DNA from 3 places in the Lysinibacillus sp. NPDC097868 genome. Region 1 is predicted to be linked to each of the others. Evidence: riboswitches for the same ligand, from Rfam matches in the RefSeq annotation. Region 1 holds a riboswitch; each other region holds the start of a gene.
The links. A riboswitch is a leader RNA that binds a small molecule or an ion and turns the genes downstream of it on or off. The one in region 1 is predicted to bind S-adenosylmethionine.
Positions count from the first base shown of each region.

Region 2: it holds a riboswitch for S-adenosylmethionine, as region 1 does, so the genes downstream of both, metA (homoserine O-acetyltransferase MetA) here and ACIQXJ_RS19505 (cyclase family protein) in region 1, are expected to answer to the same signal.
Region 3: it holds a riboswitch for S-adenosylmethionine, as region 1 does, so the genes downstream of both, ACIQXJ_RS23445 (bifunctional homocysteine S-methyltransferase/methylenetetrahydrofolate reductase) here and ACIQXJ_RS19505 (cyclase family protein) in region 1, are expected to answer to the same signal.

Region 1 covers NZ_JBIWBS010000004.1:90,921-95,315, forward strand. Annotated here, with positions in the region: gene ACIQXJ_RS19495 (Cof-type HAD-IIB family hydrolase) at 201-971, shown strand; gene ACIQXJ_RS19500 (DedA family protein) at 1,529-2,125, shown strand; gene ACIQXJ_RS19505 (cyclase family protein) at 2,199-2,936, opposite strand; SAM riboswitch class I at 3,216-3,317, opposite strand; gene ACIQXJ_RS19510 (YuzC family spore coat inner layer protein) at 3,427-3,732, opposite strand; gene ACIQXJ_RS19515 (VOC family protein) at 4,007-4,395, shown strand, end outside.
Region 2 covers NZ_JBIWBS010000001.1:1,596,481-1,600,875, reverse strand. Annotated here, with positions in the region: gene panF (sodium/pantothenate symporter) at 1-742, shown strand, start outside; gene ACIQXJ_RS07845 (nucleotide excision repair endonuclease) at 842-1,213, opposite strand; SAM riboswitch class I at 1,534-1,643, shown strand; gene metA (homoserine O-acetyltransferase MetA) at 1,748-2,683, shown strand; gene ACIQXJ_RS07835 (GerAB/ArcD/ProY family transporter) at 2,767-4,074, opposite strand; gene ACIQXJ_RS07830 (hypothetical protein) at 4,101-4,334, opposite strand; gene ACIQXJ_RS07825 (Ger(x)C family spore germination protein) at 4,341-4,395, opposite strand, start outside.
Region 3 covers NZ_JBIWBS010000009.1:55,004-59,398, reverse strand. Annotated here, with positions in the region: gene metH (methionine synthase) at 1-352, opposite strand, end outside; gene ACIQXJ_RS23445 (bifunctional homocysteine S-methyltransferase/methylenetetrahydrofolate reductase) at 345-2,192, opposite strand; SAM riboswitch class I at 2,284-2,383, opposite strand; gene hemG (protoporphyrinogen oxidase) at 2,509-3,897, opposite strand.

The DNA.
Region 1 (4,395 bases):
AATTAAGTCTGACATATCTAGAATGCTCATTTTTATAAAAAATTTTAGTAGTTTTATTATAATACATATAGGATAAATTTACTATTCAATAATATGTTGATTGATAAGGAATTTTAGGCAGTAGAAAGCTATTGTTTTTTTATTTTCAAAGTATAATAATTACTATATTTTTCTATTTAATTTAAAGGGGCTAGATTGAAATGGACTGTAAAATTATTTTCTTTGATGTGGATGGTACGCTCATCAATTACGGCAATGGTTGTATTGAAAGGAGTACGAAGAACGCTTTACAAATATTAAGAAACAAAGGTATTCGATTAGTTGCTGCAACAGGAAGACCACTATCCATGTGTCATGATTTGCAAGAACTAGGGATTGATACATTTATAACTGCTAATGGTGCTTATACTCGGCATGGTGATCGATTAATCCATACCATCCCCATCGCACAAGAAATCGTACAAAGCGTAAAAGCTTTTGCTGATGACAATAACAATAGTCTGTCATTTTTCACTGATCAACTATCAATGAATAATGTTCGCCATCCTGCAACACTAAAGGCAATGAAGGAGACATTATCTTTAGATGAGTATCCTCCTACTACTAATATTTTAAGCGAGGAAGTCTACTTAATGTGTTTATATGTCGACGAACAAGAAGAGAAAAAGTACATAACACAATTTCCACATTTGAAGTTTGAAAGATGGCATCCGACGATTATGAATGTGCTACAAGACGATGTATCAAAGTCCATCGCTGTTAAAGCAGTGCTAAAATATTTCAACCTACTTCCGAAAGAGGCAATTGCTTTTGGAGATGGAGATAATGATATTGATATGTTAAAGCAAGTTGGATATGGTATTGCGATGGGAAATGGCAGTGTCGCATTAAAAAATATCGCTAATTATATCACGATGAAATCAGATGAGGGTGGCATAGATTATGCATTACGTAAGCTACAGCTTATCTAAGGTAATAAATATGATAAAGAATGAAATAATATCGCCATCGTAATCACGTCTATTGGAGAATATCTCTCGTTTTTTCTTTTTGTTGTCTATTTAAAGATTATTAGTCTACATTAGCTAGCTATAGATGGCTTTTTGCCATAGTATGTGCACAGTATTGATTATATTTTGTTGGATAGACAGGAATGTTATTAGATTGTATGAATAAATTATAGATAATGATTGTGGTAGATGTTCTAGTTGCCATTGTCGTAAGTATTGTTTTTTTAGTCAGCACATCAGTCACTAATGAAATAAGGCGTTTTGACTTGAGCTACAGTAAGGGATATGGAATCATCATAAATAGAAATTAGCGCTGAAAGAGATACGTAGATACGGTAGAGAGGGTTTTTTGTGAAAACTGAATTTAACAAAAATAAAGTTGTGATGATTGTACAATATTGATATACATGCAATAATGATTAAACCTATGCAAAAGTGATTGTTGGAAATAATTGACTTTAAGAGGCTTATGTTAAGCTAAGGTAATGGGAAAATTAAGGCTTTAGGTGGGGTAAAAAATGGTGCATCACGTGCAATCTCTTATTGAACATTACGGGTATTTTGGGATTATTCTTATACTAGTTGGAGGGATTGTCGGGCTGCCACTTCCTGACGAAATTTTTTTAACCTATGTAGGGTATAATGTTTATCGAGAAAATTTAGAGCATATTCCTGCATTAATAAGTGCTGCGGTGGGAGCTGCAGGAGGCATCACTCTCAGCTACTTTGTTGGTCGTCGATTCGGTTTGCCGTTATTACAAAAATATGGGCCGAAAATTCATATAACTGCAAAAAAAATTGAGTTTACGAAAAAATTGTTTGAAAAGATAGGGCCTGTACTATTATTAATTGGATACTTTATACCTGGCGTTCGTCATCTTACAGCATATATTGCAGCAATTAATAATTATCCTTATAAAAAGTTTGCTGTTTATGCGTATGCAGGTGCAATCGTATGGACTTTCACATTTATTACTTTAGGGAAAGTGCTAGGAAATAAGTGGCGTTTTGTTGGTATGTATTTATCTCAATACAGCCTATTCGCAATATTGTTATTTATAATACTAATGCTGATTGTGTACTATTTATTTAAAAAAAGAAATACTATTAAATGAATACAGCCTGTTAAAAGTAGGTCTGCTACAAATGTTTATAATGGCATTTGAGGCAGACCATTTTTGTATAGAATTAAGGCAAAATCGCAAATGAACGTACAGGGAATCCAGATGCTTTTTCAGGCTTTGGCACAATATTGAAAATGACTGCTCCTTTTGCTGGTAGCTTATCTAAATTCGTCATTAGTTCAATTTGATATGTATCCTGATCTAGTACAAAGTATTCGCCATCCAGCGTACCGTTTTTACGGAAATCTGCCGCTGAATCTGTATCGAACGTTTCGTGACCAATTGCATTGATATTTCGTTCTGTAAATAAAAACTGCAACGCTTCTAATCCCCAACCTGGAATATGGTTATGACCGTCTTTATCTTTATTATTAAACAAATCCTTATCTGGCCAACGTTTACTCCAATCAGTTCGCAGTGCAACAAATGTACCTGCTTCAATTTCTCCATATTCTGCTTCGAAATCTAAAATATCTTGTACACGTAACGTGAAGTCATTGTCCAATTCAGCTTCCTTAGACTTATCAATAACAATTAGCGGTAGGACAAGTTCTTTTAATTCTAATTCGTCTAAGTAGCGTGTATCTGAAACAAAGTGGATAGGTGGATCGATATGTGTTCCATATTGCCCGGGAAACGTAAATTGTTGAGCAAGGAAGCCGTCATTATGCGAAAATAGCGTTTCAAATTTGGCATCTTCAAACATAAAGAAATGAGGCGAGTTAGGTCCGAATGTGTGTGTTAAGTCGACCCATTGCTTAGATTTTAATAGCTGCAATGCTTGTAAAAGTTCATTTGTCATTTTTATTCCCTGCTTTCTTTATGATAAGTGGTGAATCAATTTCATCATTAAATACGAACATTGAAGAAAAAAATATGATTATTCCCATCATTACGCTAAAGGCGGATGCTTTTTGCAGGCAGGCACCGAGCCGCATGGGTCGCCGCCTTCCGCTTCCGCTCCATTCAAATGTTCGTGATTTCTCTTATAAAAACTATTATGAAATTAACTCTTGTTTAAAATAAAATAAAAAAAGAGCCCTACTTGTAGAAGAGGACCCTCGTGTAACTGAAGTCAGTCTCCTCATCTTTTTGCGAAGTTCGCAAATTGGAATTAGCACCATGCCTAAGACTGGTTGCTGAGACTTCATAGGGCCAATCCCTCCATCTCTCTTGATAAGAAAAATATATGAATTTTCAGAAATAGTAATACCAAATACTTTAGCATAATTATAAATAGTTTACAAGTTCTATAGGATTGCACGGTTATAAAAAATAAGAAGCCTTCTTTATCACCAATATAAAATTACCGCTATACTACAGCACCCACCTTCTGATAATACAATTCGAATATTATCTGGCGTATATTTCGCTTCAAACTTCGCCGTAACGCCCGCTGAAGAAATGAGTTTTTGCACTTCATCTTGCTTGGAAAGCTGTGCGGCATTCTTAAGATCATGTGCAAATTGATCAGACCCTTCAATTTTCTCTGTCAGTAATTGGGCCTGCTGCATAATTGGCTGAATTTGTTTGGCAGATGTCTTCAACTTCAATGTATTAATAGGCGGGTACGGATTAGGGTTTGGAGATGTGGGCATCGCAAGTTGTCCCGGCAAATGATGCGGTAAAGGCGAATTAGAAATGCCCCAATTTGGATAATGATTTACATAAACATAATACGGATAAGGATTGTAATACAGCAGAATTCCTCCAATCCATAGCTAATATCTTAGTGTATCTTATGTAGCAGCATTATGTTTTGTGTTGAGGGTCATCTTTTATATGGAGCGTGTACCATGGTCGTGGAGATAAAGGGAAATTAACTAAAATAGTAGAATAAGTAATAGATAATGTAGAAAAGGGGCAGATGGGATGAATCGTTTAAATTTAATTACATTGGGTGTAAAAAATATGGTAGAATCGTTGGCATTTTATCGTGATGGCCTTGGGTTTGAAGTAGTCGTCTATGGGGATGAAACAAATCCAGATGTTATTTTTTTCAATAATGCAGGAACAAAAATATCTTTATTCCCAATTGAGCGCTTAGTAAAGGATATTGATGAAGCGAATCCACCCGCTGTAGGCAATGGCTTTAATGGCATTACACTTGCCTATAATGGAAAGTCTAAAGAAGAAGTCGATGAAGTATTTTTGTTAGCAAAAAAAGCTGGGGCGAATATTGTAAAAGAGCCTGAAACAGTGTTTTGGGGAGGCTATAGCGGCTATTTCCAAGATCCAAACGGCTTTTATTGGGAAGTTGC
Region 2 (4,395 bases), on a different contig from region 1:
TACTCCGTTGTATGTCTCTACATTTTGGATTTTAATAGGAATTGGTGTAGTTGGGCTACCTCAAATTGCAGTTCGTGCTATGAGCTATAAAGATTCAAAAAGTATGCATTTAGCGATTATTATTGGCACCATCGCCATTGGGACAATTATGTTCGGTATGCACCTAATTGGTGTGCTAGCGCGTCCAGTAATGCCAGGCATTGAAATTGGCGATAAGGTGATGCCACTACTAACGTTAAAAGTTTTACCGCCATTTTTAGCGGGTATTGTTTTAGCAGCACCAATGGCAGCAACGATGTCTACGGTTAATGCGTTGCTCATGTTAGTTAGTTCAACAGTCGTGAAGGATATTTATTTAAATTACGTGAAGCCAACTGCCAGCGATGGAGAGATTAAGCGCGCCAGCTTCATCGTAACTACAGTAATTGGTTTGGCGGTCGTTGTATTTGCGTTAAATCCTCCAGACTTACTTGTGTGGCTCAATTTATTTGCATTTGGGGGCCTAGAAGCGGTCTTTATTTGGTCAGTTGTCCTAGGCTTATATTGGAAAAAGGCTAATAAATACGGCGCTATTGCTTCCATGATTACGGGCATGACGTTATATATTGTAATCGATCGCTTTTATCCGTCAATCTTTGGCATGCATACAGTGACAATCCCAATAGTGGCTTCATTCATTATTTTTGTCATCGTAAGTTACCTAACAGCTAATAAATTTAAAGATGAAAAAATATTTATTTAAATATTAAAATACCTTGGGAGAACAAAGCTCTCAGGGTATTTTGCATTTTTGAAGTAGAAAAAGAAAAACCGTTAGCATGTTTCATGCTAACGGCATTTGTTAATAAAATACTTTTTCAAGATTATATTTTGCACGGAATGTGTTAATTGCGTAAGTTTCGTAAATTTCACGTTCCATTGGATCATCAATTTCATATACTTCAATTTTGAAAATTTCATCACGGTATTTTTTCATTGGTGATACATTATCTTCAAAATGCTTTTTAATGCGTTGACGAATTTTACGCGCTTTCCCTACAAACAATAGCTCGTTTTTTTCGTTGTAGAATAAGAAAATGCCACCTTTTTCGCGAGTGATTTTATGGAAATCAATAAAACCATGGAATGGCGGGATTTCTACATCCCCAGGTTTTAATACTTGCTCACGTTGACGAATTACTAAGTCTGGTTTTGGGAGTTCAATTTTAATCAAAATATTCACGTTCCTCTCTGTTACTAAAGGTATATGTTAACATAATACCTCTTTGATTACCATTACGATTTATTTGTATAAAAATCTATTTACTGCGCATAGCTGTAATCGGGGGTGATTTGTCATTTCTTTGTCATCTAATTAGGCTAATAGATGGTAAAAATGATTTTTAAGCCGTATTTACGTAACTTACAAAAGCTTTAGGTAGAATTGATTATAGTGTTTAACAAAAAATATGCTTCCATTCATTTAAATACTAAATATTCTATGTATTATTGAAATTCTTAATCGTTCATGATACAATTCTTTTTAATTAAATAATCTTATCAAGAGAAGCTGAGGGATTTGGCCCGATGACGCTTCAGCAACCTCTAACAATGTTAGAAAGGTGCTACTTCCACCAAAGGATTTTTCCTTTGAGAGATAAGAGTGAACGTGATAATTATCCTTCTCATTCTTGCTCTAAAGGAATGAGGGGGATTTTTTAATTTTAATTAGATAGAGAGAAAAAATTAACGAAAAGGGGAATTCAACATGCCTATTAATATTCCAAAAAACTTACCAGCTGGAGAACATTTACGTGGAGAAAAGATATTCGTAATGGAAGAAGACCGCGCCAAAACGCAACAAATTCGTCCTTTAAATATTTTAATTTTTAATTTAATGCCAGAAAAAGAAAAGACAGAGCTACAATTACTGCGATTGCTCGGTAATACACCATTACAAGTGAATATTACATTTTTAAATACAGCAACACACGAATCAAAAAATGTTAGTAAATCACATTTACAGCTATTTTATTCAACGTTTAAAGAGATTCGCCATCGTCGCTTTGACGGTATGATTATTACGGGGGCTCCTGTTGAAAAAATGGCATTTGAAGAAGTGAATTATTGGGAAGAAATCTCAGAAATAATGGATTGGTCCGTGAAAAATGTTACGTCCGTTATGCATATATGCTGGGGTGCACAAGCTGCGTTATATCACCATTATGGTATCGGTAAATTTGAACTGCCAGAAAAATGTTCTGGCGTATATTCACATGTCATTACCGATTTAACAGTCGATCTAGTGCGTGGCTTTAGTGATTTATTTACAGCGCCACATTCACGCTATACATCGGTTTCCATTGATGAAGTACGTAAGCACCCAGATTTACGCTTACTGTCCTATTCAGAAGATGCTGGCGTCTTTATCGTGCAGTCAAAGGATAATAAGAACATAATGATTACAGGTCACTTAGAATACGACGCGACAACATTAGCTGATGAATATTACCGTGATGTTGAAAAAGGAATTGATATTGCGATTCCTGTTAACTATTTCCCGAATAATAATCCTTCTAATGAGCCGATTAATACATGGCGAGCACATACGCATTTACTATTTTCAAATTGGCTTAACTATTATGTTTATCAAGAAACACCGTACGAATGGGACTTTGTTGATGAAATTGAATACCATATTTAATTTGGAACAATTAACATACCGTTTTACAGTTAGAAAAACCACATTTCTCATTAAAAGTGAGAAATGTGGTTTTTGTTGTTAACTTATTGAGATTCGGACGAGTTTGGTTTGGTAGCATCTTGCTGCACTTTTGATTCTTGTTGTTCTTCTTTTGGAGCTTGCTGCACTTTTGATTCTTGTTGTTCTTCTTTTGGAGCTTGCTGCACTTTCGATTCTTGTTGTTCTTTTGAATTTTGCTTGTCTTTTGATTGTTGTTCTTGAGATTCTTGCTGATTACTTGAAGAGCTTTGACTGTCTTCTTTCTTTTTTATTTTGCGAATTTTTGCGACTGTTAGTAACAACAATGGAAGTAAAACAGTTAATAATCCTGAATATAACGGCCAAATATTCTCATTATAATTATTAGAATGGACGATATTCGGGTGAGCAATTTGAGCCAGTGCAACCATACATAATCCAAGTGGTAAAATGAGTGGGCGAGGATCTTTTATTTTAAATATTTGTCCTATGCCAAGTACCGTTGCGTAAAAATAAATGAATGTCCGAATGTAAATGGATATAATCCACATAACAGCCATGATAATTTCCACTCTTTGGAAAAAATCTCCTATCGAAATTCTTTGAGCTAGCGCATAGCTTGGAAATGTCTTAATTGATGTATTAGTTGAGCCAAGAACGAGTGTTGAAAGGGTAATAATGAGAATTAAGACAATTCCGCCTAGTAGTGTGCCGATATAATATCCTTTTTGAGCTGCTTTATGTACATTGACTCCAGAAGGGAAAAACATAAGCAACACAGCAAGTGGGAAAGAAAAAACACTCGTAAAGTTTAGCGTACCTACGATTAATGATTTTGTGTCTGTTTCATAGACTGGCATAATATTTTCTATATTGATTTGAGGGGAAATACAAATAATAAAAATAATAAAAATTAACATAAATATTGGAAATAGTATTTCCACAGAACGTGCAAAAACTTCAATCCCTAAATACGACGCGAAAACGATAATAATTGTAAATAAAACAGCAAAGGTCAGAGTAGGCGTTTCGGGCATCACTTCCGTTTGCATAAAAATTCCGATGAAATATAATAATTCGCCTGCTGAAAAAAAGGTTAAAGACATAAAACAAAGCGATGTCAAAGTACCGATGAATTTGCCGAAAATTTTTCCATTTGCTTCAATAAACGTAAGGTTTGGAGTTTGATTTCCTAATGATACAAAGAGCTTTATTAATAAAAAGCTTAATAGTACACCAATAGCCGCTCCAATCCACGCATCCTGGCTGAGTTTTTCTGTAATACTTGCTGGCACAATTAATATAGCTGTTCCAATTGAATAGAGAAGGGTAATGACTGTAAATTGTCTTGCGCTAATGAGTTGTTTATCCATCGTACACTACCCTTTCTTTTCATTTTTTATTGAAAAAGTGTAAGTAACAATTTTCTAAGGGGCGTTAAAATAAATGTAATGAAATCTAAAGGGCTGGGAATGTTCTTTTTTAATCCAATGGCAATATTTAATGCCGCTCCTATGCTTAATATAATAGAAAAGACGATAATTGTTTTTTTTTCGCCTTTTTTCTTTAAATTAGGAATGACACTGTAAGCAATGGCCAAAGAAAATACTACGAAAACAATCGTTATAAACATCGCTAGCTACTCCTTTGAATTGTGCAATAATGAATTTTGGATTGTTCCTAATCCTCGTGTA
Region 3 (4,395 bases), on a different contig from region 1:
CAAAACGGGGCCACTCTGGAGTAGAAAACTCATCCACTACTTTGCGCGCAATTTCCACCGCACGTTTATTAATTTCTTCTGCCTTAGACCCAAGATTATATTCATTTAATACGAGAGGCGTACCTCCAAACGTATTTGTACAAATAATATCCGCACCAGCCTCTAAATATTTACGGTGAACCTTTTCAAGCACATCAGGTCTAGTTAATACAAGATTCTCGTTACAACCATCAAGCTCCTCGCCACCAAAATCTTCAGCTGATAAGTTTTCATTTTGAAGCATTGTACCCATTGCGCCATCCAGAATTAATATTCGTTTCTCTAGTTGCTCTTCAATCAAGTGCTTAGCCATCTATACTTACCCCTTTTTTCTGTTCATCCAATTGCTCAATAAATTTCATTAACTCTAGCGTCATATCATAGCGTAAAAACGGTGTAATTAAGTAAATACCATTGAAATACTCTGCAGCTACTTCTACTAACTCTTTAGCAATTGCAATCCCTTCTAATGTTGAACGTTCCTTATCTTCACCACATGCCTTCATACGTGACAGTGCATCGTCAGATAGTTTGATACCTGGTACTTCATGATGTAAAAACTCAGCGCTCTTATAGCTCGTTACTGGCATAATACCAATATAAATTGGTGCATCTAAATGCTTAGTTGCCTCATAAATTTCAATGATTTTTTCTTTCGTATAAACTGGTTGAGAAATAAAGTAATCCGCACCATGCTCTATCTTTTTCTCTAGTCGAGCCACTGCTCGGTCTAGTACACGTACATTCGGGTTAAATGCTGCCGCTACAGAGAAGTTTGCCTTTTTACGAAGTGGCTTTCCAGAAAATGAAATACCTTCATTCAACTGTTTAATCAGCTGGATTAGTTCCATAGAAGATACATCATAAACGCTTGTGGCACCCGGGAAATCACCTACCTTAGTCGGATCTCCAGTAACTGCTAGAATATCATGAATGCCAAGTGCATTTAAGCCCATCAAATGTGACTGTAATCCAATTAAATTACGGTCACGGCACGTTATATGCGTTAATGGCCGGACACCGTGCGTTTCCTTCAATAACGCACCCATTGCCACATTACTAATGCGGGGCGATGCGAGTGAATTATCTGCCATCATCACTACATCAGCGCCTGCTTCATATAATTTTTTCGCACCTTGAATAAAGCCGTCAATTTCTAAATGTCTCGGTGTGTCTAACTCCACGATAACCGAACGCTCGCGCTTTACCTTCTCATGCAATGGCTCATACGTTGCAGGCTCTGCTTCACGTACAACCTGTACTTTTTCAGGCTTAGCAAACTTTTCTTCAATAGGTGTTAACTCTTCTAAATATTTTTTCGCTGCTGCTATGTGCTTTGGTGTTGTTCCACAGCAACCACCGATTAAACGAACACCTTGGTCAACTAGTGCAACTGCGGCACGACCAAAATAATCTGCTTCTGACTCATATACGACACGCCCATCCTCTAAATCTAGCAAGGATGCATTTGGATATGCAGACATAAATGCTTTTTCAGGAAGCTCAACTCCTTCAAATGCTTGAATTGTATGATGCGGCCCTAAACGACAATTCACGCCTACTACGTCTGCACCAAGAGCTTCTAGCTCGTGCAATGCTTGATTTAATGCCATTCCATTTTGTAACACGCCTGGTTCATGCATCGACACCTGCGCAATAATTGGTAGCTTTGTTTTGGCACGTAACATTTTCAACGTTGCGCTTAACTCTTCGAAATCATAATACGTTTCAAGTAAAAGGCCATCTGGATTGCCTGCAAGTAACACATTTGCTTGCTCTTCAACTGTCGATAAAATTTCCTCTAATGTTGCATCACTTTTACGAATACCACGGATGCCCCCAATTGTGCCTAACACAAATTGTCCGCCATCTGCTGCGGCACGTTTTGCAATCGTGATTGCCGCTTCATTAAACTGCTGAACTCGCGATTCTAAACCGTAGCGTGCTAATTTAATAGCATTAGCACCGTAAGTATTTGTCTGAATCACATCTGCACCAGCAGCAATATATTCTTTATGGATTTTTTCAATCAATTTCGGTCTCTGTACATTCATTTCTTCATGGCAGTACTCCAAGCCGTAGCCATATAATACAGTACCAATGGCACCATCTGCAGTTAACACATGTGTTTTTAACTTTTCTAGCAATCCCATAAAACGTAACCCTCACTTTCCTTGTATCCAAAAATATAAAAAGCCTTCTTTTACAAAAAAGAAGGCTTTAACGAATCGTAATTGTTTTTCCTTCTCATCTTCGACCAAAAAGGTCTTCTGGATTTAGCACCTGACATAAGTTGGTTGCTGAAGCTTCATAGGGCCAGTCCCTCGGCTTCTCTCGATAAGAATGTAGTATGAATTTTTCAAATAATTAAAAGAATCATATCGTTTACAGGCGATAGAGTCAAGACTATTTCACTCAACAAAGGAGATTTCTCCAGAAAAATATCAAATTTTCGCATTTATTTTACGGTTATACTAGTTTTTCTGCAAGTTCTTCGCCTATTTTTTTACCATTTTGAATACAAGCACCAATGCCTACTCCGAAATAAGAGCAGCCTGCAATCGATAAATTTGGATAGCTTTCTGCAAGCTCAGCTGTTAAGCCCTTCAATGCCTCATGATGTGCTAAATCGTATTTTGGCATTTGATCAATCCATTTCGCAACATTAACTACAGTTGGCTTTTCATCAATCCCTAAACTTTTCTTTACATCGTCTAATGCGACAGCAGCTAGTTCTTCATCTGTCATCTTACATAATTGTTCATACGCAGGATTGATGCTCTTATAAAAGAGTCGTACAAGCAATTTACTATTAGCAGATGTATGCTTCCATTTTCGACTTGTCCAAGTTGCTGCATTGCATTGGACATTTGAATTATGTGACACAATAAAGCCTGTTCCATCTGCTGGTAGCACTGCATCCGGTACATCAAAACCTAGGTAAATTGTTATTGCTGAAGCTGTAGTAAATTCCTTAAAATAATGATCTAACGATGGGTCCTGTAATAAGTTTTTCACCGCTTCATTCGGCAGCGCTAATACAACGTGATCAGCCTCAAGCTTTCTACTATTTGCTAATGTAATTGTATATTGCCCTTCATGTTTCTTTACACTTGTTGTTGCTACGCCCTTGATCATTTCTACTTCTGTTAACGTTTCTTCAAGTCGATCAATCAGAGACGATAAGCCTTTTTTAAATGAAACAAACTTTTTATTGGAAGCTTTCATAAATTGTTCGCGATTTGCATCAAACCCCTTGATGATGCTACCGTAATCATCTTTATAATCGATTAAGTACGGCAATGTAGAAGCAATCGAAAGTTGATGTAGGTCACCAGAATATACTCCTGCTAATACTGGCGCTATTTGATTTTGCACAAGCTCTTCACCTAAGTAATACGTTAAAAACTCGCCTATGGAGCTTTCTTTAGTAAAACCTTTATTCGGCATCGTTAAGTCCTGTAATGCGATTTGCTTACCAGCTTCTGATACAAGCGTACTTGCTTCCAGAGATGCTAAACTCATAGGAATACCGAATGTTGAATCAGCTGGTATTGCATGTAATTCGTCGTTTGTATAGATATAAGATACTCCTGTTTCGTTGTACACTAGCTCCTGTTCAAAATTAAGCTCCTGTACTAGCTCCATGACGCCTTTATGACGAGCTACAATTGAATCAGCGCCCGTTTCCATTATAAAACCATGGTCATATGCGGAGTGTAGCTTTCCACCTAAGTATGCATTTTTTTCAACAAGTACTAGGTTTACATCTATTTTTTTCTCCAATACTTGACGTTGTAGATAATGCATCGTACATAAACCTGTAATTCCGCCACCTAATACAACTATTGTTTCCATGAAGAATCGCCCCTAATTTCTTTATTTATCTCCTATTAGTATAAACTGTTTTTGCAAACATTTACGTTCAACCCATTACAAATTTAGCAAAAATGAAGCACTCAAAAAATAAATAGAAGAATACTGCCGTTGATTCAACTACGGGTAAATTGTTTGAGTGCCTGACACCTAGCATAACTTTGGCTTCCTATAGCGCAAATATTCACTGCGCTTTTCGCAGGCACACTATGAGCCGTAACAGTCGCCTGTGGCGTGGTTTATTGCGGCTTACAGTGCGTGCGTTCTCCAAAAGTTTTCGGGGATTTTTACTTAGTTAGTCTTAAAATGCAAAACTTGAAATTGTTTGAGTGCCTGTCACCCTTCTTCCGATACAAATAAAAATCCACTTCGTTTTCCGTAAAGGAGGGCAAGAGCACAAAGACCATAAAGCTCCTATCCTACCTGAGGAAAGCAAAAGCGGATTTTAAATTAAGTTTTATTTAGAGGACATTTAAGCCC